DNA from 3 places in the Brevibacillus sp. SIMBA_040 genome. Region 2 is predicted to be linked to each of the others. Evidence: riboswitches for the same ligand, from Rfam matches in the RefSeq annotation. Region 2 holds a riboswitch; each other region holds the start of a gene.
What was found. Region 2 has a riboswitch for S-adenosylmethionine ahead of SB752_RS20500 (methionine ABC transporter ATP-binding protein). Riboswitches for the same ligand answer to the same signal wherever they lie in the genome.
Positions count from the first base shown of each region.

Region 1: linked by a shared signal. The riboswitch ahead of SB752_RS11720 (MetQ/NlpA family ABC transporter substrate-binding protein) and the one ahead of SB752_RS20500 (methionine ABC transporter ATP-binding protein) in region 2 are both predicted to bind S-adenosylmethionine.
Region 3: linked by a shared signal. The riboswitch ahead of SB752_RS02345 (2,3-diketo-5-methylthiopentyl-1-phosphate enolase) and the one ahead of SB752_RS20500 (methionine ABC transporter ATP-binding protein) in region 2 are both predicted to bind S-adenosylmethionine.

Region 1 is NZ_JAWRXI010000006.1:34,684-42,589, forward strand. Features, by position in the region: partial or broken gene SB752_RS11705 (FAD-binding oxidoreductase) at 1-818, opposite strand, end outside; gene SB752_RS11710 (methionine ABC transporter permease) at 905-1,567, opposite strand; gene SB752_RS11715 (methionine ABC transporter ATP-binding protein) at 1,567-2,604, opposite strand; gene SB752_RS11720 (MetQ/NlpA family ABC transporter substrate-binding protein) at 2,637-3,461, opposite strand; SAM riboswitch class I at 3,616-3,718, opposite strand; gene SB752_RS11725 (hypothetical protein) at 4,024-4,425, shown strand; gene SB752_RS11730 (DUF2294 domain-containing protein) at 4,569-4,925, shown strand; gene SB752_RS11735 (ABC transporter substrate-binding protein) at 5,245-6,318, shown strand; gene SB752_RS11740 (nucleoside hydrolase) at 6,398-7,330, shown strand; gene SB752_RS11745 (ABC transporter permease) at 7,357-7,906, shown strand, end outside.
Region 2 is NZ_JAWRXI010000012.1:58,947-66,852, forward strand. Features, by position in the region: gene SB752_RS20485 (peptide ABC transporter substrate-binding protein) at 1-1,337, opposite strand, end outside; gene SB752_RS20490 (MetQ/NlpA family ABC transporter substrate-binding protein) at 1,525-2,367, opposite strand; gene SB752_RS20495 (methionine ABC transporter permease) at 2,423-3,091, opposite strand; gene SB752_RS20500 (methionine ABC transporter ATP-binding protein) at 3,092-4,105, opposite strand; SAM riboswitch class I at 4,196-4,311, opposite strand; gene SB752_RS20505 (Ger(x)C family spore germination protein) at 4,419-5,579, opposite strand; gene SB752_RS20510 (GerAB/ArcD/ProY family transporter) at 5,560-6,690, opposite strand; gene SB752_RS20515 (spore germination protein) at 6,702-7,906, opposite strand, start outside.
Region 3 is NZ_JAWRXI010000001.1:468,959-476,864, reverse strand. Features, by position in the region: gene SB752_RS02375 (spore germination protein) at 1-103, shown strand, start outside; gene SB752_RS02370 (GerAB/ArcD/ProY family transporter) at 100-1,200, shown strand; gene SB752_RS02365 (Ger(x)C family spore germination protein) at 1,197-2,315, shown strand; gene SB752_RS02360 (cupin domain-containing protein) at 2,381-2,893, opposite strand; gene SB752_RS02355 (methylthioribulose 1-phosphate dehydratase) at 2,908-3,564, opposite strand; gene SB752_RS02350 (2-hydroxy-3-keto-5-methylthiopentenyl-1-phosphate phosphatase) at 3,568-4,242, opposite strand; gene SB752_RS02345 (2,3-diketo-5-methylthiopentyl-1-phosphate enolase) at 4,239-5,453, opposite strand; SAM riboswitch class I at 5,605-5,714, opposite strand; gene SB752_RS02340 (sigma-70 family RNA polymerase sigma factor) at 5,897-6,394, shown strand; gene SB752_RS02335 (anti sigma factor C-terminal domain-containing protein) at 6,384-7,586, shown strand; SAM riboswitch class I at 7,679-7,826, shown strand.

The DNA.
Region 1 (7,906 bases), on a different contig from region 2:
TTCGACTAAAAAGCTCTCACATTCATTGTCCTCCAGCAATTCCTGGGCAAAAGTAACGTCCTGCGCTAAAGCAGCCTCATTACCATGGAATTCGAAGAACAGGGTCGGCTGCTCGGGATAGTCGGTTTCGCTGTGCAGATTCACTTGTTTGATCGATGCACTGTCAACCAACTCTACACGCGCGATAGCTAGCCCTGCGGATAGCAAAGAAACAGCTCCATCTACGGCAGTTTTCACAGTAGGAAACACAGCGCGACCGGCAATGATCGTCTCCGGGATTCCATATACCCGCAGCGTAATTTCCGTAAAGCTGCCCAATGTGCCTTCTGAGCCAACAAACAGCCCTGTGAAATGATAGCCAGAAGAAGACTTGGCAGAGAGTCCCCCCGTACGAATGATAGTCCCGTCAGCCAAGACTACTTCCAGATCGCGGACTTGACTACGCATGATTCCATAGCGCACACTCGTTGTTCCACTTGCATTGGTTGCCGTCATTCCGCCGATCGTGGCGTCCGCACCGGGATCAACCGGGAAGAAGAGGCCGTGCTTTTTTAATGCCTGATTCAGCTGATTGCGAGTCACACCAGGCTAGACCCTACTCCAAACGGAACGACTGGAATCAGGTGTTCGTTCGCATATTTCATGATGGAGACGACTTCTTGTGTAGAGGCGGGATAGACAACAATGTCAGGCAGTACAGGTGCATGATGAGACTCGTCCTTGCTGTGCTGCTGTAGCGTGGTTTCGTTTACAGTCGCACGATCTTCAGCAGTTAAGGCTCTCAAGTCTTCAAGCAATGAAGAGGGGATAGTAGTCATGGGGAAATCCTCCTGTCCAGTCGTGTTTCTTCTATAATAATAGGAACAAACCTCTAACACGATGAATGGTTAGAGGTTTTTATCTGTTACGCACTTTTTTTCAATTTGCGAGCTGCCCAGTTGCCAAGCGATTGGATGACCTGTACCAGAACAACAAGAATGATGACGGTGATGATCATGACTTCAATATCCCACTGCTGATAGCCATAGCGCAGAGCAAGGTCTCCGAGTCCACCTGCACCTACAGCACCTGCCATCGCGGTGGCTCCAATCAACCCGATCGTAGCGATCGTCAGACACAAGACGATGCCGGGTCTTGCTTCGCGCAGCATGATGCGAGAGATAATTTGTAAACGGGATGCACCCATCGCACGATAAGCCTCAATCACACCACGATCGACGTCGAGCAGTGCCGTTTCCATCAAACGGGCGATGTAAGGCGCTGTATAGACGATGAGAGGGACGATTGCTCCTTCGATTCCGATCGAGGTACCGACAACCAGCTCTGTAAAAGGAATGATGGCGACCATCAGGATGATGAAGGGCAATGACCGAACGATATTGATGAGAGTATTCAACGTGTGATAAATAACCTTGCTCGGAAACAAATGATTGCCCTGGGTAATGACAATCAGAATCCCCAGTGGAATCCCGATGATCGTAGCGATAAACAAGGAGATGCCCACCATGATGACAGTCTCTTGCAGCGATTGCCCAAATACGGGAATCATTTCTGTCAAACGATCCATTACCGGGTTACCTCCTCTCGTGTTACGATTTCTACGTTGTAGACGGACTCACGCAGGAAAGCGACGCCGTCCTGCACAGCTTGCTGCTCACCGGATATGTGAAGAAGCAGAATGCCGAGTGCGGTTCCTTTGATAGAAGTAATCGAGCCGTACAATAAATTGGTGCTTACCGGGAAACGTGCAGACAGCGTTCCAAGAACGGGATCGAGCGCTGCATCTCCACGAAAAGCGACGCGAAGAATTTTGGCAGAAGGTCCAGTTTGCTTGATCTTGGACAGTATTTCCGCAGGGACTTCATCATCAAAAATCGTTTTAATAAAGTTACGTGTGGTCGGTTGCTGCGGATTGCTGAAAACATCGAGCACCGAGCCCTGTTCAATGACGTGACCGTTTTCCATGATGGCAACATGATCGCAGATTTTTTTGATGACCTGCATCTCGTGTGTGATTAGGACAATGGTCAGGCCGAATTTCTTGTTAATATCCAGCAGAAGCTCAAGAATCGATTCGGTTGTTTGTGGATCGAGCGCCGAGGTTGCTTCGTCACAGAGCAAGATTTCCGGATCGGTAGCCAGCGCACGGGCGATGCCGACACGCTGTTTTTGTCCACCTGACAGCTGGGAAGGGTAAGCGTTTGCCTTGTCCGCAAGTCCCACCAGTCGGAGCAGATCCTCGACCTTTTGCTTGATGACATCCTTTGGAACGCGGTTCATACGCAAAATCTCAGCTACATTGTCGAAAACGTTGTAAGATGACAGCAGATTAAAATGCTGAAAAATAATGCCGATTTTTTTGCGTGCCTGACGCAGCTCTTTTTCTTTCAGAGAAAGCATATCTTGACCATTTACGATAACAGAACCGCTCGTCGGCTTTTCCAGCAAATTGATGGTACGGAGCAGGGTACTTTTCCCCGCTCCGCTAAAGCCGATGACACCATAGATTTGCCCTTTTTCCGCGTTCAATGAGACGCCCTTCAAAGCCTCGACCTGCTTATTGCCCACTTTGTATGACTTATGAATGTCGGTTAGCTGTATCATTTCTTAACGTCTCCTTGCTGCTTACTTAATTTTTACCAGGAAGGAAGCACGGAACCTTCAAAGCGTTCTTCGATGAATTTCTTTACTTCTTCGGAACGATAGCTATCAACAAGCTTTTGGTAAGCTGGATTGTCTTTGTTTTTGTCATTGGCAACGAGGACATTTACATACGGTGAATCAGAGGTTTCAGCAAAGATCGCATCCTTTTTAGGGGAATAGCCTGCTTCCATTGCAAAGTTGGTGTTGATCGAAGCGACCTCAACGTTGTTTAGGGAACGCGCCAGGAATGCTGCTTCGAGCTCTTTGAACTTCAGATTCTTCGGATTTTCTACGATATCCAGAGGTGTCGCATTGTCACCTACGCCATCCTTCAATTTGATCAGACCAGCTGCCTGATATAGTTGCAGGGCACGAGCGCGGTTCGAAGGATCGTTTTGGATGCCGACAACACCGCCGTCTGGGATGTCTTCTATTTTTTTATGCTTGGTGGAGTAGAGCCCCATCGGATAAGTCACGGTTTTGCCGATGATGGTCAGCTTTGTTTTATGGTCTTGATTGAATTTATCGAGGAAAGGAATTGTTTGAAAGCTGTTGATGTCCAGGTTTCCTTTATCGAGGGCTTGGTTCGGCTGTACATAATCGTTGAAGACGACAACTTCTACATCCAATCCTTTTGTTTTTGCCACTTCTTTTACTTTGTTCATGATTTCTTCGTGTGGTCCCCCGGTTACACCAACCTTGACGCTTGTTTGTTCAGCTGCGCCAGTTGCTGGTGCAGCTTCTTGTTTGCCTCCGCAAGCGGTCACGAGTGATGCCGCGAGTAGCAGTGATGTGAGTAACAGACCTGTCTTTTTCATTTGAATTTCTCCCCAATCCTTGTTTTTTATATATATTGAAAAGTAATGCCGAAAAGAGGGTAGAGAACTTGGTATTGCGTAAGTATGCAAAAAAACCTCTTCTGAAAATAGAAGAGGTTAGAAACTGTCATCGTGAAACAGTCGTAGAACACCTCTCTTATCTTCCGGAATGTTTTCCGCTGGAATTGGCACCATATCTATCGAGATAGGTTGCCGAGGTATCATAGGGCCAGTCCCTCCACCTCTCTTTATAAGAGAACGTTTTATTCAATTAAATCGATAAAATCTGATTCGGTTAGTTGGATTATAGCTTGCTTGTTCATGTCTGTCAAATGTTTTTAAAAATATTAACTTTCGAGAAAATCGCCAAGTTATTTCTCAGGTTAAACTCAAATATGGTATTATATGTAAAAAAGGGGATGGGGCGATTTCGTTGTGTAAATTCCTTTTTACTCTCATTTTATCATGTTGTTTTTTGACTGCGGGCTGTGCGAACATTGATGAATCCGTCCTTCTCCCAAACGAGCAAACAATAAAAATAGGCGTTGTAGGGAATCCTCCTATGGTTGACGAAAAAAACATAGAGTTCACTGAGATCGAACTTGGAAAGATGAGTAGCACTCCTGATACAGAATTTCACGCTTTATTTATTATGCCAGAGTTTCTTGAAGAAGCATCTAGTGCCAGATTTGCGGATCTTTATAAAAACTTGAAATACCCTGTGTTTTTTATTGGATCAAAGAAGTCGTATTATCCATTCATAGAGGAAGCATTAACATATTCTAAAGCGCCAGCAACAAATTCAGGAATGTTTGCAACTGGATTTATCAACAAAAATGGGCAGTACACAATATTTGAGTATGGCTTTAAAAATGATGAGCAGACAGAGGAAAATCTAAGAGAATTATATTCGAATATTTTCAATACGATTTTGTCGGAAGTTGTCGCAAGGAAAACTAAGTGAAGTATTTAGATTGAAAAATTGTAGTTTATACAGGTCGCAAGCAATAAATTTAGTCAAAATACGAATGATTACTTGCTAGAGGAGCAGAACATATGTATAATGGAAAAAAACAAACCTGATATATGTTCTCACAGGTGATGGCCATGACACTATTGGATACGAATGAAATCAGAAAAAAGCTATCTGCTATATATAATGAGATAGCAAAAGAGTTGTTCGGATTTGGAACGACTCTACTGAGAGTAACGATCGAGAACCAAATGATTACCTTCTATGCCAAACATCGCCGTTCTCCGCGCTCTGTTGCGCTGGAGGGTGAGGCCCCATCACTAAAGCTCGAAGTCGATTTCCGAATGTCTCTTCTATATAAGAAAAGACTACGGGAACGATTGGAAGAAGAAATGGGCCTGAACATAGAGGCTGTACTACGAGACTACGACGCTGCTACACAGCTGGCGATTACGAATGTTATTCTGACAGAACCAGAACTGAATACCTGACAGAGTAATTTGGATTTTCTCTTTTGATCTATCTCAAGAGAAGACCATAAGCTTTGGCGAAAACGGGTGTCGCTTCTCTTTGTTTACGAAGAAAAGTGCTCTTGTTTAGAATGAAACGTTCTAATCAAGGGTACTTTTCTTTTTTCTTTTTAACAAATTTTACCTTTATAAGGGTGTGGTTGATGCATAGATAAACGCGAACGGTGGAACAGTAGGGGGTTTATCAACGGTTGCAGGTTGTATAAAAACAGAGAAACGTTGAATCCTAAGCCAATGGAAGAATAAGACTCAGGCGATACCTGAAATGGAGGAAGTTAAAATGAAAAAATTACTGACAGGAATCCTATCCTTTTCTGCACTCTCGTTGGCACTGGCTGGCTGTGGCAGTGGTGAGCAACCACAACAAGGGGCTGCTGGTGGAGCAGCAAAGGGTGAGCCAACCAAGCTGGTCATCTCTACATGGGGTTTCTCCGAAGACTTTTTCCGCAAAGAAGTGTATGAGCCGTTCGAAAAAGAGCATAACGTCAAAATCGTTCTGGAAATCGGGAACAATGCAGAGCGTCTGAATAAAGTCCGTCAAGGCAGCTCAGATGTCGATCTGATTTATCTTTCCGACTATTATGCTCAACAAGGTATCGATAGCGGTGCATTTGAGAAAATCGATCGTACGCGCATCCCTAACCTGAACGAGATTTATGATATTGCCAAAGCTCCACTGGGTGAAGACTACGGTCCTGCCTACACGATTGGACAATTCGGGATTGCCTACAATCCAAACATCGTAAAAACCGAAATCAAAGATTGGAAAGACCTGTGGAACCCAGAGCTGGCAGGCAAGCTGACACTGCCAAGCATCACCTCCACAACTGGCCCAATGATCCTCGACAGCGCTTCGAAAGTGGCTGGAAGCAAAGAATTTAACGAAGACCAAGCGTTTGCCAAAATGAAAGAAGTAAACAAAGGCGTAGTGAAGTATTACGACAAAACATCTGAGTACGTAAACATGTTCAGCCAAGAAGAGATTGCAGTTGGACCAATCATGGAAATGTACTTCAAGGATATTCAGGCAGCAGTACCAGAAGCGAAGTTTGTAGCACCTACTAGCGGTGGCTACGCAGTAATGAATACGGTAAACATCGTAAAAGGCAGCAAAAACAAAGAGCTGGCTGAAGACTTCATCAACTATCAATTGAGCAAGGACGTTCAGGAAAAAGCAGCGAAAGCAAAAATAGATTCGCCAGTTAACACGGCTGTTAAGCTTACAGATGAAGAAGCAAAAGGCGTAACATATGGCGAAGAAACGATCAACAAGCTGCAAAAGCTGGATATGAAATTCGTAAACGAAAATTCCAAGGCTTGGATTGACCGTTGGAACCGTGAAATCACTCAATAAAGGGTAAAAAGGAACGAGGGTATAAACCATGTGCTTATACCCTTGTTTTTTCAAAACAGATGCGAGAGGAGGCCCACCCATGAAGCCAAAAATCATTTTGGATGTCGATACAGGTATCGATGATGCTCTCGGGATCATGCTCGCAGTGAAGAGTGGCGAGTGTGAGCTCATCGGAGTTACGACCGTCAACGGTAATGTCTCTCTGGGGAAAGCTACAGAAAATACATGCAAAATTCTCGACTTGCTGCAAGTAGGGGAGCAGATCCCAGTCGTGAAGGGTGCGTCCCAGCCATTGCTGCGTCCCGTATTTTTCGAGCACAGTGTTCATGGCGAGGACGGACTGGGAGGCGCACTGCGAGGTGTCACCGTCACGAAGCGGCCATCAGAGGGCTTCGGACCGGATTTCATCATTGAACAAGTGAAAAAGCAGCCGGGTGAAGTGACGCTGGTTATGACAGGACCACTGACCAATCTGGCGCTGGCTGTGAAAAAATGCCCCGAGCTGGTGGAGCTTGTTAAAGAAGTGATCTTTATGGGCGGGGTAGTCAAAGAACACGGCAATGTGACTCCTGTCGCTGAGTACAACATGTATGTGGACCCGGAGGCAGCCAAGTTTGTTTTTCATGCAGGCTTTCCTGAGCTAACTTTGGTAGGACTAGATGTGACGAGAAAAGTACTGCTGAACGAAGAACATATTGGAGAGCTAGGCGATACGCCGATTGGGCGTTATGTGAAGCAAAGCACTTCCGATTATTTAAAACGTTATTTTGAACGAAATGGTGTACGGGCATGCGCCATGCATGACCCACTAGCTGTTGGGGTCGCCTTGTCCAAGGATTTGGTGACGACGAAAAAGCTGTATGTCGATATCGAGACGAGAAGCGAACTGTGTGACGGGCAGACTGTGTGTGATTTCCAAAACCGATTGAAAAAAGAGCCAAACATGAATGTCTGTCTGGACGTGGATGCCGATGCATTCTTTGTACGTTTTATCCGCGCGCTGAAAGCCTGACGATACCGTGAACAGGAGTTAATGGAATGAAAAAAAAGGGTCTTTATTTATTGCTGCTGCCAGGCGTGTTGTTTTTGACGCTGTTCATGGTCATTCCGATCGTGCTCACGATTGCGTCTACCTTCTATCAAGAAGGCAGCTTTACACTACAAGGATATCTCCAGTTTCTGACTGACAAGTACTTTATGAAGATTTTGCTGACGACTCTGCAAGTGAGTATCGTAACGACCATCGCTTGCATCCTGTTAGGTTTTCCTGCAGCTTATTACATTTCGAAGCTCGGGCCTCGTAAAAAGGGCATTTTGCTTGCACTCGCCATCTTTCCACTGTTGACCAGCTCTGTTGTGCGTTCCTTCAGTTGGATGATTATTCTCGGAAAAAAAGGGCTTTTAAACAGCTCCCTGCTCTCATTGGGATTGATTGATAAGCCATTGGAAATATTGTACACCCCGACCGCGATGATGATCGGTTTGATTCATTTGTTCCTGCCGTTGATCATTATCACGCTGGTCGGTGTTATGGAAAACATTGATCCAGATTTGATTAAGGCTGCTGAGAGCTTGGGCGCCTCCAAAT
Region 2 (7,906 bases):
CCCAGCTCGTATTTCAGCTCATGCATGTCTTGCAAATGCACCTTGAATTCCTTGTTGGAAAGCTTCACATCGAGGCCGAGGCCTTTTTTCCACTGGTCTTGCAGTGCTTCGGCGATCTTGGTGTGACGATCCGTCGTATTATACGACAGTGAGATCGGAGGCAGCTTGGTCAAGCCTAGCTCTGCCATGCCTTCTGCCAGCAGCTGTTTGGCTGTCTCGACATCGTTATCCTTGAAGTAGCCCTCTGGCTTCACAATCATCGATTGCGGCAAGAGGCCCATCGTAGGCACCTGTCCTACCTGTGTGATGTTGTCTACAATCGTTTGACGGTTTACAGCATACGCCAATGCCTTGCGAATCTTTGCGTTGCTAAGCGGTCCCTTGGTCGTGTTGATCTTGTACCAGTACATGGTTGCCTTTGGATGAATGACCAGCTTTCCGGATTCTTTGAGGGATGGAATCGCATCTACTGGCAATCCCCCCAGTGGTTGACCTGCCCAGTCCAGCTCATTGTTTTCAAACATCGCCAGCGCCGTGCTATCGTCCTCAATCATCACAAACTCGATCTTATCCAGATTAACCGTGTCTTTATCCCAGTAGTTTTCGTTCTTTTCCAAGACGATCTTGCTCTTGTGCTTCCATTCCGTCATTTTGAACGGACCATTCGCCACATGTGTCGCAGCTTCGAATGCCCACTTCGGATTTGCTTCCACCACTTTTTTCGGTACAGGATAATACGTATAAAAGGCAGTCAGCTCCAGGAAAAATGGTGTCGGATTCTCCAGTGTTACCTCTAATGTCTTGTCGTCGATGACCTTCACGCCGAGCTCACCAGCTTTTGCCTGCCCTTTGTGCACTTTTTCGGCATTCTTGATGTAATAAAGCTGATAGGCATACTCCGCTCCCAGATTAGCATCGAGCACTCGCTTCCAGGCAAACTCAAAGTCTTGGGCAGTCACTGGATCGCCGTTGCTCCATTTGGCATCGCGGAGCGTGAAAGTATAGATCCGGTTATCCTCCGAGACCTTTACGTCTGAAGCCACCGAATTCATCGGCTTGGAGGCAGCATCCAGACGAGTCAAGCCGTCGAATGTAGCCCTCACGACCGTTCCTGATGTGGCGTCCTTGGCTAACCCAGGGTCAGCCGTTGAAGGCTCGCTCGTCAGGTTTGCACGGAACATTTGCGGAGCTTTCGATGCTGCCACCTGCGCTACTTCACCCGAGCTTGGCGAATTCGGCTGAGGCTGAGGCTGCGTCTGTCCACCTCCTGCACATCCTGCCAAAATACTTCCCGCAATCATAATCATACTGGCAATGATAGAAATTTTCTGTCTCATTCAAATTTTCCCCCTTATCAAACATTTTCTATCGCCACCAATATACTCGACAGAAATGGGCTTGAGAATGGGGTTTGAAGATATTTAATTTAATTTTATGAATATTTATTCTATTGTTAAGGGAAATAAACCCAACCAGCCGTAGTAGGCAGATTGGGTTTATGTGATCGCTCAATTAATTGGTTACTTAGAACGCTGGGATGATCGCGCCTTGGTATGTGTCTTCGAGGAATTTTTTCACCTCAGGCGAGTTCAGTTCTTTCGCCAGCTTTTGCATTGCTTCGGAATCCTTGTTGTCAGGACGAGCTACCAGGAAGTTTGCATATGGAGATTCTTTGTCTTCGATGAACAGAGCATCTTTGGTAGGTACGAGCTTCGCTTCCAATGCATAGTTAGTGTTGATCAGAGCCAGATCTACTTCATCCAGAACGCGCGGCAGCATAGCAGCCTCAACTTCTTTGAATTTCACGTTTTTCTTGTTTTCTACGATATCTTTTACCGTACCGCTGATGCCTACGCCGTCTTTCAGCTTGATTACACCGTTTTTTTCGAGAAGAGCCAGCGCACGACCGTTGTTGGTTACGTCGTTTGGCAGTGCGATTGTTGCGCCATCAACTAGCTCATCAACGCTTTTGATTTTTTTGGAGTAAGCACCGAATGGCTCAATGTGTACCGCAGTCACAGGCTCCAAAGTCATGTTCTGGTCTTTATTGAATTGCTCCAGGTATGGTTTATGTTGGAAGAAGTTTCCGTCGAGTTGTTTTTCATTTACTTGTACGTTTGGTTGTACATAGTCAGTGAATTCTTTAATCACCAAGTTTACACCTTGTTCCTTCAGCTTAGGTTGAACAAACTTCAGGATTTCCCCGTGTGGTACAGCAGTAGCACCAATAGTCAACGTAACTTCTTGTTGTTGTCCACCTTGTGCGCCACCTGTAGATGGAGCAGGAGCGGTTTCTGTTTTGCTTCCGCAAGCTGCCAAAGAAAATGCCAATACAGTAGAAAGTACAGATACAACCAGTTTCTTCACAGTAGATTTCCCCCTTTATTTGTAAACCACTTCTAAAACGATTTATGGAAAGACCTTACTTGCGGCTGTATTTGAGAACCAGACGGTCCCCCAGCGATTGCAAGATCTGAACCAACACTAACAAAATAACAACAGTAACAATCATGACATCAGTCTGGAAGCGTTGATATCCATAGCGAATCGCCAGATCACCCAAGCCACCGCCACCGATAACCCCGGACATCGCCGTATAGGAAACGAGGGCGACTGTCGTAATCGTAATCCCTGCAATCAGACCCGAGCGGGCTTCCGGCAAAAGTACGTTCCAGACAATTTGCCAATTCGAAGCACCCATGGATTGTGCTGCCTCCGTTACCCCGCGATCTACTTCCCGCAAAGAGGTTTCGACCAGTCGGGCAAAAAATGGCGCTGCCCCGATGACCAGCGGCGGGATGGAGCCAAGTACTCCCAGCGAGGTACCTACAATCGCTTTGGTAACAGGAATCAATAAGATCATCAAAATGATAAAAGGAACGGAACGCAGGACGTTCACAATAAAAGATGCGACGAGATAAAATCCACGGTTGGCCAGAAGCTGCCCTCTTGAGGTGAGAAACAGAATGATGCCCAGCGGCAATCCAATCAAGATGGTAAACAAGGTTGAAAAACCAAGCATGGAGAGTGTATCTACTGTCCCAATTCCAATCTCAGACCAATCCACATTTTTTAGTTCCAGCCACTCCATCTAGATCACCTCCACTTCCAGGCCACGCTCACGCAGCTTCTCGATTGCCTGCTTGTTTTGTTCTGCATTGCCTTCCAGCTCGACAACAAGCTGACCATACGGCGTATCTTTCATCCGTGAGATCGTCCCTTGCAGGATGCTGAACACAGTACCTGTCTCTTGCATCGTCTGAAACAGAATCGGCTTGTACGTCTGTTCCCCCAAAAAGGTGACGCGTGCGATCGTGCGATTACCGGAAGCCTTCTCATGCGCTACCATTTCGCGCAGCTCATGAGAATCAGCCACCTGCTCTACAAATTCCTGTGTGGTCGGGTGCTTCGGCTTGAGGAATACTTCAAGCACATCGCCTTCCTCTACAATCAGGCCACCGTCAATAACACCTACCCGATCACAAATGGAGCGGATGACCTGCATCTCATGTGTAATGAGTACGATAGTCAGCCCCAGCTTGCGATTAATATCGAGGAGCAGCGCCAAAATGGAGTTGGTCGTCTGTGGATCGAGCGCCGATGTAGCTTCATCACACAAGAGTACCTTCGGGTCGTTCGCCAAAGCCCGTGCAATCCCTACCCGCTGCTTCTGTCCGCCTGACAGCTGTGCCGGATATTTGTCCCGATGATCCTCAAGGCCCACCAGCTTTAATAGTTCGTCCACCTTTTTCTTGATCTCGGCTTTGGGGCGCTTTGCCAGCTTCAACGGAAAAGCGACGTTTTCACCAACCGTAGCCGATGACAGCAAATTAAAGTGTTGAAAAATCATACCGACGTGACGGCGCTGCTCCTGCAGCCTCCGATCATCCAGCTTGGTCAAATCAACACCGTCAATGATGACCTCGCCTGTAGTTGGCCGCTCCAGCAGATTCATACAACGAATTAATGTACTTTTCCCCGCACCGGAATGGCCAATAATCCCATATATCTCTCCCTTTTTGATTGAGAGGTTAATCCCCAGTAATGCAGGGATTTTATTTCCCTGTACCAGATAGCTCTTATGCAGCTCTCGCAGTTGAATCAACCATTTCCACCTCCCGTTAAAAACAAACGAGCCCCTTTTTCATCAAACGAAAAAGGGGCTGCAACGCAATTTATACGTTCGCATCCACCCTTCTCATCTATCAAGATCCAATCAATCTTGTAGGAATTGGCACCGCGACGTCTATTCGAAAATAGACCGGTTGCCGGGCTTCATAGGGCCTGTCCCTCCGCCTCTCTTGATAAGAAAGATTTCCACGTATATTATGTTCGTTTTGCATATTTTCATGATACAAGTCGGATTATATCGCTTTTGAAAATAGTAAGTCAATAGTAATAGTAGGTAAAAGTTTTTTCTAATCCATGACGCCATTTCGGATGATGGTTGCTTTCACATGAAATTGAAACTGTGCGTCCTTAAACATCTTCCTCCATTCGTTTACGGTCATCTCGGACATGCCCCTCTGATTCGCACGATACACGATGCCGAAGCCAGCAGGATCGACACCCATCGCTTGCAGTTTTTTGATTACCTTTTGCAGCTCCTGTTCGATCTCCTGCTCCAACGCCCTTTCCATAATCTTCATCATCTTGGGGTCCTCCAGCTTCAACGGAAGCGTCATCTCAAGAATACGTGCATGCAAGCGAACATGGACATTAAAGTGCGGAGGGGATGCTTGCTCCAGCTTGATTTTGGAGACACTTGAAATGGTATCAAAGACGAGCTGTACTTTATCTTTTTTATTACTTTGATCCTTTGGGGTCTGACCGAAAATCTGAGCAGGCACTGAGGTATCATAGCTACCAATTTTGAACTTGCCATGAATAAGCTTGATCAGAAAAGCTTCCTTAGGCGAGATCCATCCCACATAGCGATCGCCGCGAAACAAGGCGACCCCTTTAATCATCAATTCGTCTCCTTTTCGCGTAATAAAGGGCATGATTGGGTCGATCCCTGTATCATAGTAAGCCCTGAAAAATTCATGCATGGTAGACGAAGGGATTTTTTCTCCTTTTATATTTTGTTCAATCATTCTATACATATAGATCCCGATATTTCCTTCTTCCTTATACGGGTATGTCAAGAGATCATAAGTATCTCCATCATATACACAGAGGTAGACTCTGCTGGAAAGAGAGGAATCCCGATACAGCGTATCAATAATGCTGCCAATTCCATTTCGGGCAAAATGCTCGTTGTACAGGGCTACGCGTATTTGCCCTCCCAGTATCCGCTTATCTGATTGCAAATTCGTACGGTCGCGAATTCCTTTACTGGTTTCGCCCACAGCAGAAATCACTTGAATTTTTTCCTTTGCTTCCGGATTGATCGAGGGCATCACGATGGTGGCGCGAATATTTTTATCTTTCAACTGGTCATAACCAACTACGGTAGCGAGGCCCGTCTCGTCAAAAATCTGCCTGTCCGAGCAGCCTGTCATCATCAAGATTAGGGAGCACCACATAGCCCAATAATGCATGAACCATTTTTTCTGGCTATTCGGGTATAGATGCATCTGACGCACCCTCCTTCGCTCGCTTGGCACGCTGCTTTATGATGACCATTAAATACAAAAAATACGGATATATGTAGGCGACATACATTCCGATTTTGGAGTAAATGTCGTTGAGCCGATTCATCTCCTGTCTGGTGAGAAGTGCCAGTGAAGCGATGTAAATGATAGGTAAAATCCAATACAACGATTTGCGCAGATTCCAGCCAAACAATCGTTTGATCCCACGTGCAGAAGCCCAGAGAAAGATCATGATGTTTGGCAGAACCACGAGTAGCCACATGGAAATGCCTACAAGCTCAAACCTCTCCATAATAGGCATGTACACCATTTTTTTCAGATTGAGCGTCGCCCAGATCGTTCTCATTAACTGTCCTTGACTAAAAAAGACCAGCGACACGACCATGACTAACGTATAGATCAAATAGGTAACGAGTATGGCCCATTGTGTGCTGCTAACCACTCTTTCCTTATTTTGCACATACGGGTACACGGCATAGATGACTTCGAAGCCGATACTGGTCAACGACATTGCTACCATGCCTTTGAAAAGCTGCTCCATGTTCGTATCCAAAATCGGAAATAAATACTCCCACTGTGCAAATTGTAGCGGAAAGTACAGGTCACATATGAGCCAAATCGTGACCGCCACTGAAAAGAACGTATAGCCAGCGACTACACGAATCCCTCCCAAGACCGTGTAAAAAGCAAGAATGAGAATGATCGCTGACAATATCCATGTCGGCAAATTCGGAAACACCCATGTCTGCACCACTTCGATGTAGGTACGTAATACCACACCCGCTGACATAAAAAAATACGTCAAATAAACGACTCCTAAGCACGTCCCGATCCACTTTCCAAACACGTCGTTCTGGATTCCGTATATGTCTGACGAGGGGTATTTCTGCAAGGTCTTCACAATCACCCATACGGTCAGATGGGTAAATAGCCCGGCCATAATGACCGATATCCACGCATCATGTCCTGACTCCTTTGCGATGACACGCTGAAAACCAAGAACCCCGACTCCAAGTTGGGTACCATGAACCATAAATCCAGCCAGAAACGCTGATATCGTGTTCCCTTTTTTTACCTCAATATTGGTGTCCATAAGAGCCTCTCTTACTCGTCGATGTCTTTCTTTTCTTTTGCCTTGTCACGATCAAAACGACGTACTTTTTTGGGCGAGAAAAAATGGTTTCGCTCAGTCAGGGAAGATAGTGGTGCACGAATAAAGCCGTCTTTCCAATCCGAGAAACGAACCGGGTAGATCGGATACATATACGGACGACCCAAGCTGGTCTGACGCAGCAAGTGACTGGCCAGAAAGCTAAAGCCAACAACAATCCCTAAAGCCCCCAATAATCCCGACAACAAGATCATGGGAAAGCGAATGACTCGAATGGTCGAGCCAATCATATAGCTGGGCGCGATAAACGAAGAGAGCGCACCAAGGGCCACGATAATAATCAGGATGTTGCTCGTAAATCCCGCTTGCACAATCGCCTGACCGATAACAATACCACCTACGATACCGATCGTTTGACCGACCTTGGTAGGCAATCTGGCACCTGCTTCCCGCAAAAGCTCAATGATGAGCTCCATCAAAATCGCTTCCCATAATGGCGGCAATGGCACACGTGAACGTGATTGGGCAAGGGAAAGCAACAGGTCTGCTGGAATCATCTCGTAATGGTATGTAAGTGCCGCCACGTAAACAGGGGTCAAAATCAGCGACAAAATCATGGCAAATACACGCATCGTCCGGTTGAATGTAGCCAGACTCCAGCGCAAGTAATAGTCATCTGGCGACTGAAAAAATTGTAGCAAGGTCGTGGGACCAAGCAACGCAAACGGACTTCCTTCTACCAGGATGGCGATCTGTCCCTCTCGCAATCCATGAATGACGCGATCCGGGCGTTCTGTCTGCTGTAAGGTAGGGAATAATGACTTTTCGTTGTCTGCAATATATTGAGCTAGAATGGCCGAGTCCATGCTGCTGTCCAGCTCCAGGTTCTGAATACGCTCACGCACAGTATTCACGTTTTCCGTATCAGCAGTTCCCTCCAGGTAGAGGATCGAAACATCCATCGGGATCGTATTTCCCACGGTCAACCTTTCATGAAACAACCGAGGAGTCGACATATATTTGCGTATGATGCAGATGTTTACCTGAAGATCTTCCACGAAGGCTATTTGTGGCCCCAGAACAACCGTTTCGATTTCTGGAGCCTGAATATTTCTGCCTACGGTACCGTCGCTCGGAATGGCAATTCCGTAAGCTGCTCCTTTTACGTGAACGTAAATGTTTCCGCTGAGTAACCGCT
Region 3 (7,906 bases), on a different contig from region 2:
TATTCGCCTGCCACTTTTTAAAATGACTGAACGACCAGTGAGCGCAAGAGCTGTTCAATCGCAAAGGCTAGAGGACAATCATCAAGAGGGGGAAGGAAAGTGAAAAAGTACGCGTACAATGAGATAACTCTCCTTCAATACATCCTTTTGATTCACGGAACTCAGGTGGGAATCGGTGTTTTGTCCATGCCGCGAGATGTAGCAGAAGTCGCAGGAACGGACGGTTGGATCTCCCTCATCCTTGGATGGCTATTTGCCTTACTAGCGAGTATACTCATCATCAACATTATGAAGCGCTATCCTGAATATACCATTATCGACATCCTTCCACTCTTTTTGGGCCGATGGCTAGGCAAGGCAGGCATCTTCATTGTGGCAATATACTTTGCGCTAGCCCTTTTTACGGTGATTGCCAATACGGTTGCTATAATCAATGTATGGATATTAACTCAGACCCCGGCCTACATCGTGGTCATATTGTTTGGAATACCGATCTACTATATCGTTCGAGGGGGATTGCGCGTAATAGGAAGGTATTCGGAACTGATTTTCTATATCACCCTGTGGATGCCACTTGTGCTAATGACATCATTCAAAGATACGCATTGGCTGCATTTGCTGCCTGTTTTAAAAGAGGGGATAAGACCTGTTTTACTTGCGACTAAAACCACAATACTGTCTTTTTTGGGGTTTGAGCTGGCATTTTTTCTCTATCCATTTCTTCAGAAAAAAAAACATGCCACACTCGGAATTGTAGTGGCCAATACATTGTCATTACTAGTGTTTTTATCAGTCACCTTATTCTGTTTCGCTTTTTTTAGTCCAGATGAAATTACACAGTATAAATGGCCCACGCTTAATTTGTGGAAAGTCATTGAATACAGGTTTTTGGAGCGAATTGATATTGTTTTTCTCGCATTCTATTCCCTCATCTTGTCAACAACCACCATTCCGTACATGTATTTCACTGTCTTTACCACAAGTCAGTTATTTGGAATGCAGGATCATCGAATGCATTTGAAGATAATAGTTCCGCTCATCGTGGTGGTATTTTGGCTGTATACCCCTTCGTTCGTTGAGGTGAAAACATGGAGCGAGGTATGGAGTCTAGCAGGATTAGCTATGGGTTATATCCTTCCTTTTCTGGCGTGGGTCCCGGTTTGGTTACTACAAAAATCGGCTGGAGGACAAAAAGCTTGAAAAAACTCATACACATCACATTGATAATCGTTCTGGTTACGATCTTGCCGGGGTGCATGGATCGAATTAATTTGGAGGATACCACGCTTGCTTTGATGACGGGAATAGATCTAAACGAAAAGAATGAACTTTTGTTTTATATGACCAGTCCCGTTTTCAGCAGAGAAGCGAAGGAAAAGTCCGAGGAATTTGGGGTACGAGCAGATACCCTGCGTGAGTCGAGGCTTGGATACGACAGGCTGGTCACGGCATTGACCGTTGCGGGGAAAATACAAGTGATTGTTCTTGGAAAGCGGCTCGTACAGCACCCTGATTGGTTTAGATTGTTGGATGCGGTTTTTCGCGATGCGCGATTCACCGTGAATGCGCGAATCATCGTTTTTGATGGACCCGTTCATGATCTCTTTCACTTCAACCCGAAGGACAAGCCTCGTCTGGCTCTGCATCTAACCAAGCTGATCGATACTGCCAACTACCGGAATCTTACCGTCAAAACGAGAGCGCAGGAGCTTCACAGGCAGATGTTTGAAAAGGGAATGACCCCATCAGTGACGGAGATGAAAAAGGAAAAGGCGGTAATGATTATGGGAACAGCGCTTCTATCCAAAAAGGGTACCTACGGAGAGCTAATTAGTGAAAGGGATACCATCCTCATGCAAATGCTGCTCTATGAAAAGCGGGGGGAAATATCGCTCACGGTTCCTGTGCCTTTGGAGGAAGCCACCCAAAAGAAAATTGTGAAGGACAAGATCAGTTATATCGTGAAGGGCGTATCTCGAAAAGTGAAAACTGAATACAAGGACGGACATTTCCACTTCGATGTCCAGCTGAAAATGAGAATCGCGATTTCAGAGAGAATGTTTCCGTTCAACATGGAGAAGGATTACAAGAAAATGGAGAAAATGATTGAGGAAGAGCTGCGGAAGCACTTCGAGCAGCTCATTGCCAAATGCCAGAAAAAAGAGGTAGACCCGTTTGGCTTCGGTATTTACGCGCGTGCCTATGCGTACAAAGAATGGAAGAAGGTAGAGGATGATTGGCCGAAAGCATTCGCCAATGCTACTGTCCGGATCGTGCCAGATGTATCGATCAAAGGAAATGGTGTAATCAAATAACGTTGTGCCTCCAAAAAAGAAACCCTGGTCTAAAAATGACCAGGGACTTTGGTTTTGCTTTTGAATTAGTAGATTGCTTCCCAGCCTGCTGGAGTAACGAACAGACGGATTGCTTTGATTTTACGGTCGTCCATCAGTGTAAAGTAATGACGGTAGTTTGGCGGTACGGAAATCAGATCGCCAGGAGAGAGCTCAACGTCGAAGTAACGATCGTCCTTTCCTTTGATCGCAAAAATGCCATGACCGTCTACGCAGAAGCGGCACTCGTCATCTGTATGATGATGCTCGCCTTTGAATTTCACCAACAGCTCATCCAGATTCGGAACTTTGTCGGACAGGACGATAATATCTGCTGTCAGGTAGCCACGACGCTTGCTGATGTCGTCGATTTCAGGCTTGAAGGTGTCCAGGATTTCTTGTTTTTCTTCATCAGTTGGGCTGTAGTTGTCGCGGTGCTTTGCATCCAAACGGTCTACTCCCCAGTTTTCATAAATGATCTCTTGGGAATTCAGGAATGCAACTACTTCCTCTGGAGCGCTAATGTACTCGTTGTTGTCGTGAAAACGTACTTGTGCCATCGTTTAAATCCTCCTCAATTAGTAGATGTAGTGGACACGGCAGCTTGGCGCAGTTGCAGCCAGCGGGCGTGGTACTCAAACAGGAATTCAAATGCTTCCAGGTGACGCTTGGCCTCAAAGTCGTTGCCGCCCCAGGCGTAAATCCCGTGGTTGCGAATGAGAACCCCAGGGACTTCAGGGGTGATTACTTTTTCGATTGCGGCTGCTAGAGTTGGAATATCGGCAAAGTTCTCAACAATCGGAACCGTGATTTGTGCGTTTTCTTCCCAGATTCCCAGACCCTTGATCAGCTCCTGCCCCTGGATGGAGAAGGCGCGTTGTCCAAAGTACAGCTCAGAGATGAGGTTGTTCCACACCGTATGAACATGGAAGCAGGCACCTGCCTGCGGGAATTTGTTGTAGACCACCGCGTGGATCAAGGTTTCCGCCGAAGGCTTTAGCGTTGTCGCATCCACCGGACGGGAGTCTTTGTCCACTACCATATAATCTTCTGGGGAAAGCTTTGTTTTATCCTTGCCGCTTGCTGTCACCGCGAATTGCAGCGGTTCATTCTCTATTTTAATCGAAAGATTGCCACTGGTGCCGGGGAACCAGTCCCGCCGGGCAAAAGTTAGCTTGGCGTCATCGAGACGACGAAATGCGTCCAGGCGCTCCTCTAGGGTTGCTGTCATGGATCAGACGACCTCCTGTTGCAATTGGATTTCTTTTAAAATAGCAATCACGTCGTGGAACGTGGCAAAGGTCTGATGAGGCAATTGCAGCTCCTCTGATTTCTGGGCGAGGAAGGAGCGTGCGATGACAAAATTAGCGATCTTTGCACCTGCCAAATCAGTGATGGAATCGCCGATGACGACGCGGTAGTGATTCGCTGAGTCATAGCGGCGAATGATGGTGGTCTTGCACATTCCACAGCCGTTTGTGCAGTGCTCGTCGCAGGAATGCGGCCACGTAATGGTAATACGCTCGCCTGAGAAATCACTGCCATTACAGTAGATAGGCACATCGGACAGATCGAACGGTGCGAGGATCGGCTCTACGAAAAAGTCGATTCCACCGCTCGTAATTAACAGCTCGATACCTTCGCTGCGGCAAAAGCTTACAAACTCCGCAAAGCCGGGACGAATAGAAGCTTCGTTTACGATATAGTCCACGATCTCTTGGCGCAGGGAAGAGGGGAGAAGCTGAAACAGCTTGCCTACCCCTTCCTGTACGCTAATTTTTTGGGAAAGGATTTGCTCGGTCAGCGCTTCCCACTCAAGGGGAGCAAATTTGCGAACAATCGCTACGATATTGTCTTTTTCCGTGATGGTTCCATCAAAATCGCAGAAGAGGACCAGCTTTTTGCTCATCGTCCGCCACCCCATTTCTCTAGGGCAATAGCCAGCTCTGGCGATTCGGACGCGGCATCCTGCAACGTACGTCCAGCAGTGACCCCCTGGATCGCAGCGACGAATGCTTTTGCTCCCGCAGTCGCTCCGCTTGGATGGCCGTGAATTCCACCGCCAGCATTGACGATTTGATCCAAGCCGAAGTCTGCAAACAGCTGTGGCACAAGTCCAGGATGGATTCCCGCGGACGGAACGGGGAATGAACGGCGAATGCCTTCCAGTGGTGCTGTGAGCTTTTGGGCAAGCTGGAGTGCTTCCGATTTGTCCAAGGCTACATTGCCGTACGGGGATGGGAACAGCACCAGGTCAGCACCTGCAATCCGCATCAATGTACCAAGCAAGAGCGGAGTGGCAATTCCGTAATCAGGCGATGGATAATACGCACCAGCCAATGCCGGGTGAGCCATGATGGGCACGCGAACATCAGGGTCCTGTGCCAGTCTGTGCAGAGCGTCAAAGCCAAAGGCCAGTACGTTGAACAACAGACAATCTGCACCAGCCTCAACTGCACGCTTTGCCTTTTCATTCAGCTCGTTTACAGGACCAGTCAGGTTGGCTGCATACAGGACAGGCTTGCCTGTTTCCGCTTCTGTTTCCACTGCAATTTGCTTGAACGCTTTGATTCGCTCCAGGAAAGGGGCACGATCATCTGCAAAGAAGATTTCGTCATCTTTGACCAGATCAACACCGCCCAATGCCTGGGCACGAAACTGCGTTTTCAAATCATCAAAAGGAAGGCCGAGGCAGGACTTGAAAATGCTCATCAGAAGAGGGCGATCGTGCGCACCTAAACGGCTGCGTAGTCCGTCGATTCCATATTTCGGACCAGGGAAAGCTGTCAGGAATGAATCGGGAAAAACGACGTCAACGAGCTTGATTTTCCCATCCATGGAGAGCTTTCCGAAAATGCCTGTCAACAGAGACGGAATATCTTGTGTAAAATTCCGAGTAGGGTAGCTGACGGTTATCAAACCACGAGTTTCCCCGTCCGGAAGTGTTTCAAGCGGGGTCGCACTTACGGCTTCGCCCAAATATGGCTGCAGCTCTGCTTGCTTGGCAGCGGGCAGGTCAGTCCATGATCCGACTGTCATTCCGACTGCGATCGCAGCTGCTTTTTTGTTTAGATCCTTGGCTTGTGTCAGATAGGTTACGAGGATGCGTTGCTCACTCATGCCAGGGCTAATCCTCCTTTTTGTTCGTGCAGGAAATGTAAAAAGCCTCCCCGTGAGTAGGGAGGCGGTTGTCGACTATAAAAGAGTCTTCGTCTCCTCTCATCTCTCGGGTCAGTAGCCGAGACGCGCAGAAGTGGTTCTCCTGTCTCGACTCTTATCCGTTGGAATTAGCACCGTTTCGCTATTCTATCAATCAAAAATAGAAGAGCGCCGGTTGCCGGGCATCATAGGGCCAGTCCCTCAGCCAGCTCGCGATAAGAGTAATATGGTTCACACGCTGCTAAATCGTGTGCGATACCATCATGATATGACGATCTGAACCGGGAGTCAAATTGTTTTTCCGCCAAGTGTGCACAAAAGAACAAAAGGAAATGTGGACGAAGTGAAACTTTTTTCCATTCCAAGCGTGGTAGTCAATGAAAGGGTGTGGAAGCGTTGGGAAAGTGAGCTTGGACGACGTGTACAAACTGCACGTAAACGATATATACCGCTACCTTTTCCGGCTGACACGCGATGCACGGCAGGCAGAGGACCTGGCGCAGGAAACCTTTTTCCGCGCCTTTTTGTCCCTGGACGATTACCACGGGGAAAAAGTCAGGCCGTGGCTGTTCAAGGTAGCGTACCACGCCTTTGTCGATTGGCATCGTAAACAGACGAAGCGACCCTTGCAGCTGGTAGGGCAGCTTCCTGAACAAGCTGACCAGCAGGTGGATGATCCTGCGGAAACTGTGGTGCACAAGGAAATGTGGGAAATGGCTCAGGAAATTCTTCTGCAGCTACCAGAAAAGCAAAAGCAGGTCATTCTGCTTGCAGCAGCTTCCTTTTCCTATGCAGAAATCGCAGAAATATTGGGTATCGATGTGGCTGACGTAAAGCGTTCTCTGTTTCGAGGGCGGCAAAAGATGCGAAAGTTGTGGAGGGATGGAGCAGATGGAGAATAAAGACAAAAATAGCAGGGATCAAAAGCTGCTCGCTTACCTGCGAGGAGAAATGACAGAGGGCGAGGAGCAAAGGCTCGGGGAAGAAGTAATCAGAGATGAGGAGTACGCCCAGCGATTGGAACGGCTTCTGCTGGGGGAAGAGCAAGGCACGGGCTCTGACCCAGGCAAAGAGGCCCCTGCCGCTCTTACAGAAGAGAAACAGCGGGCTATCATTCGGCGGGGTAAATGGAGGATGCGCCTATCGAATTCCGCGTTTACGATGGCGCTTGCCTTTTTTGCAGGTGTCTTGCTGTTTGTGGTGAACGGCTGGTTTGGTTCCCTGATGCACGACGATTTGTTCCGGGTCGCCAAGGATATGGTCAACTTCACGCAGCCGGGCGTGAGTGTAGGTAGCAGTGGCTCAGAGGTCGGTTTATTTTACGGGAAGATCAGGATGGAACTGCGTGAGCGGGTGGGGAGCGAGGACAAAAACGCCGGAAGCTTCGAAAGCACCAACTATTTGTGGAAGACAAGTGCCAAGCCAGAGTGGACAAACGGGATCAGGGAGCAAAAGCTCTTTTTCAGCTATCCGATTACGGGGCAGAAGGTGACGCTGGCGGACTCGGAGTATCTACGTACACCTGCCTGGACGACGATGGGAAAGCTGCCGGAGGGCACAGTATCTCAGCTGGCTATCTCCTTTGACCATTTTTTGAGCTACGAGGAATATTACTCGCTTATTTCCCGCTATGTTAGCAGTGATGCATATGAAACAGTCTGGTTTGCTGTCGATTCAGGGCAGGAGCAGGCACGCAGTGATGCTGGGGAAGGAGTTCGTCTTCTCGGCGCTGGTGACGTCTGGGGGTTTGCGGAGCGGGAGCTTAATTACGGGAATGCCCCGATTCTGGTCAATGGCGAAGGACTGCGCCGGGCAGCAGTTTATTTGAGCGAAATGAAATATCTTACCGAACAGGAGCGGCTGACCAATGAAATAGGGTTTAGCTTGGTTTCTAGGAGCAAGCCGCAAATTGCCGAGCGTTACCAGTACATGCAAAAAAATGGCGTCCGTATTTATGGTGCTGTTTTGACCGGACCGACCAAGGAGTTACTCAAGCTGCAACAGGAAAAGTCGATTACAGCGGCCTTTTTGGGCAAGGTGGACTGGTGGAATTGGGATCGCCCAGCTGCTTCCGGTACGCACTATAGCTGGTAGTAAAAATGGATGGGGGCAGCTGAAAAAGGGTGTTGACAGCGTGTAAGTGTGGCTGTATGATTCAAACTAAATCATAATTGCATACGATGGATACCTTATCCAGAGAAGGTGGAGGGACTGGCCCGATGATACCCGGCAACCGACATGACGCTCTTTGGTCGCTTTTGTAGCGATTAAAGTTTCAGGCGACGTGCACGGTGCTAATTCCTGCAGAAACAAAAGTAGTCTGGAAGATAAGGGGGACAAGGACACGTTTGTTTTGTACGTGACGACAGCGACCTCTTTTCTTCGGGAAAAGAGGTCTTTTTGCATGTCTGCAA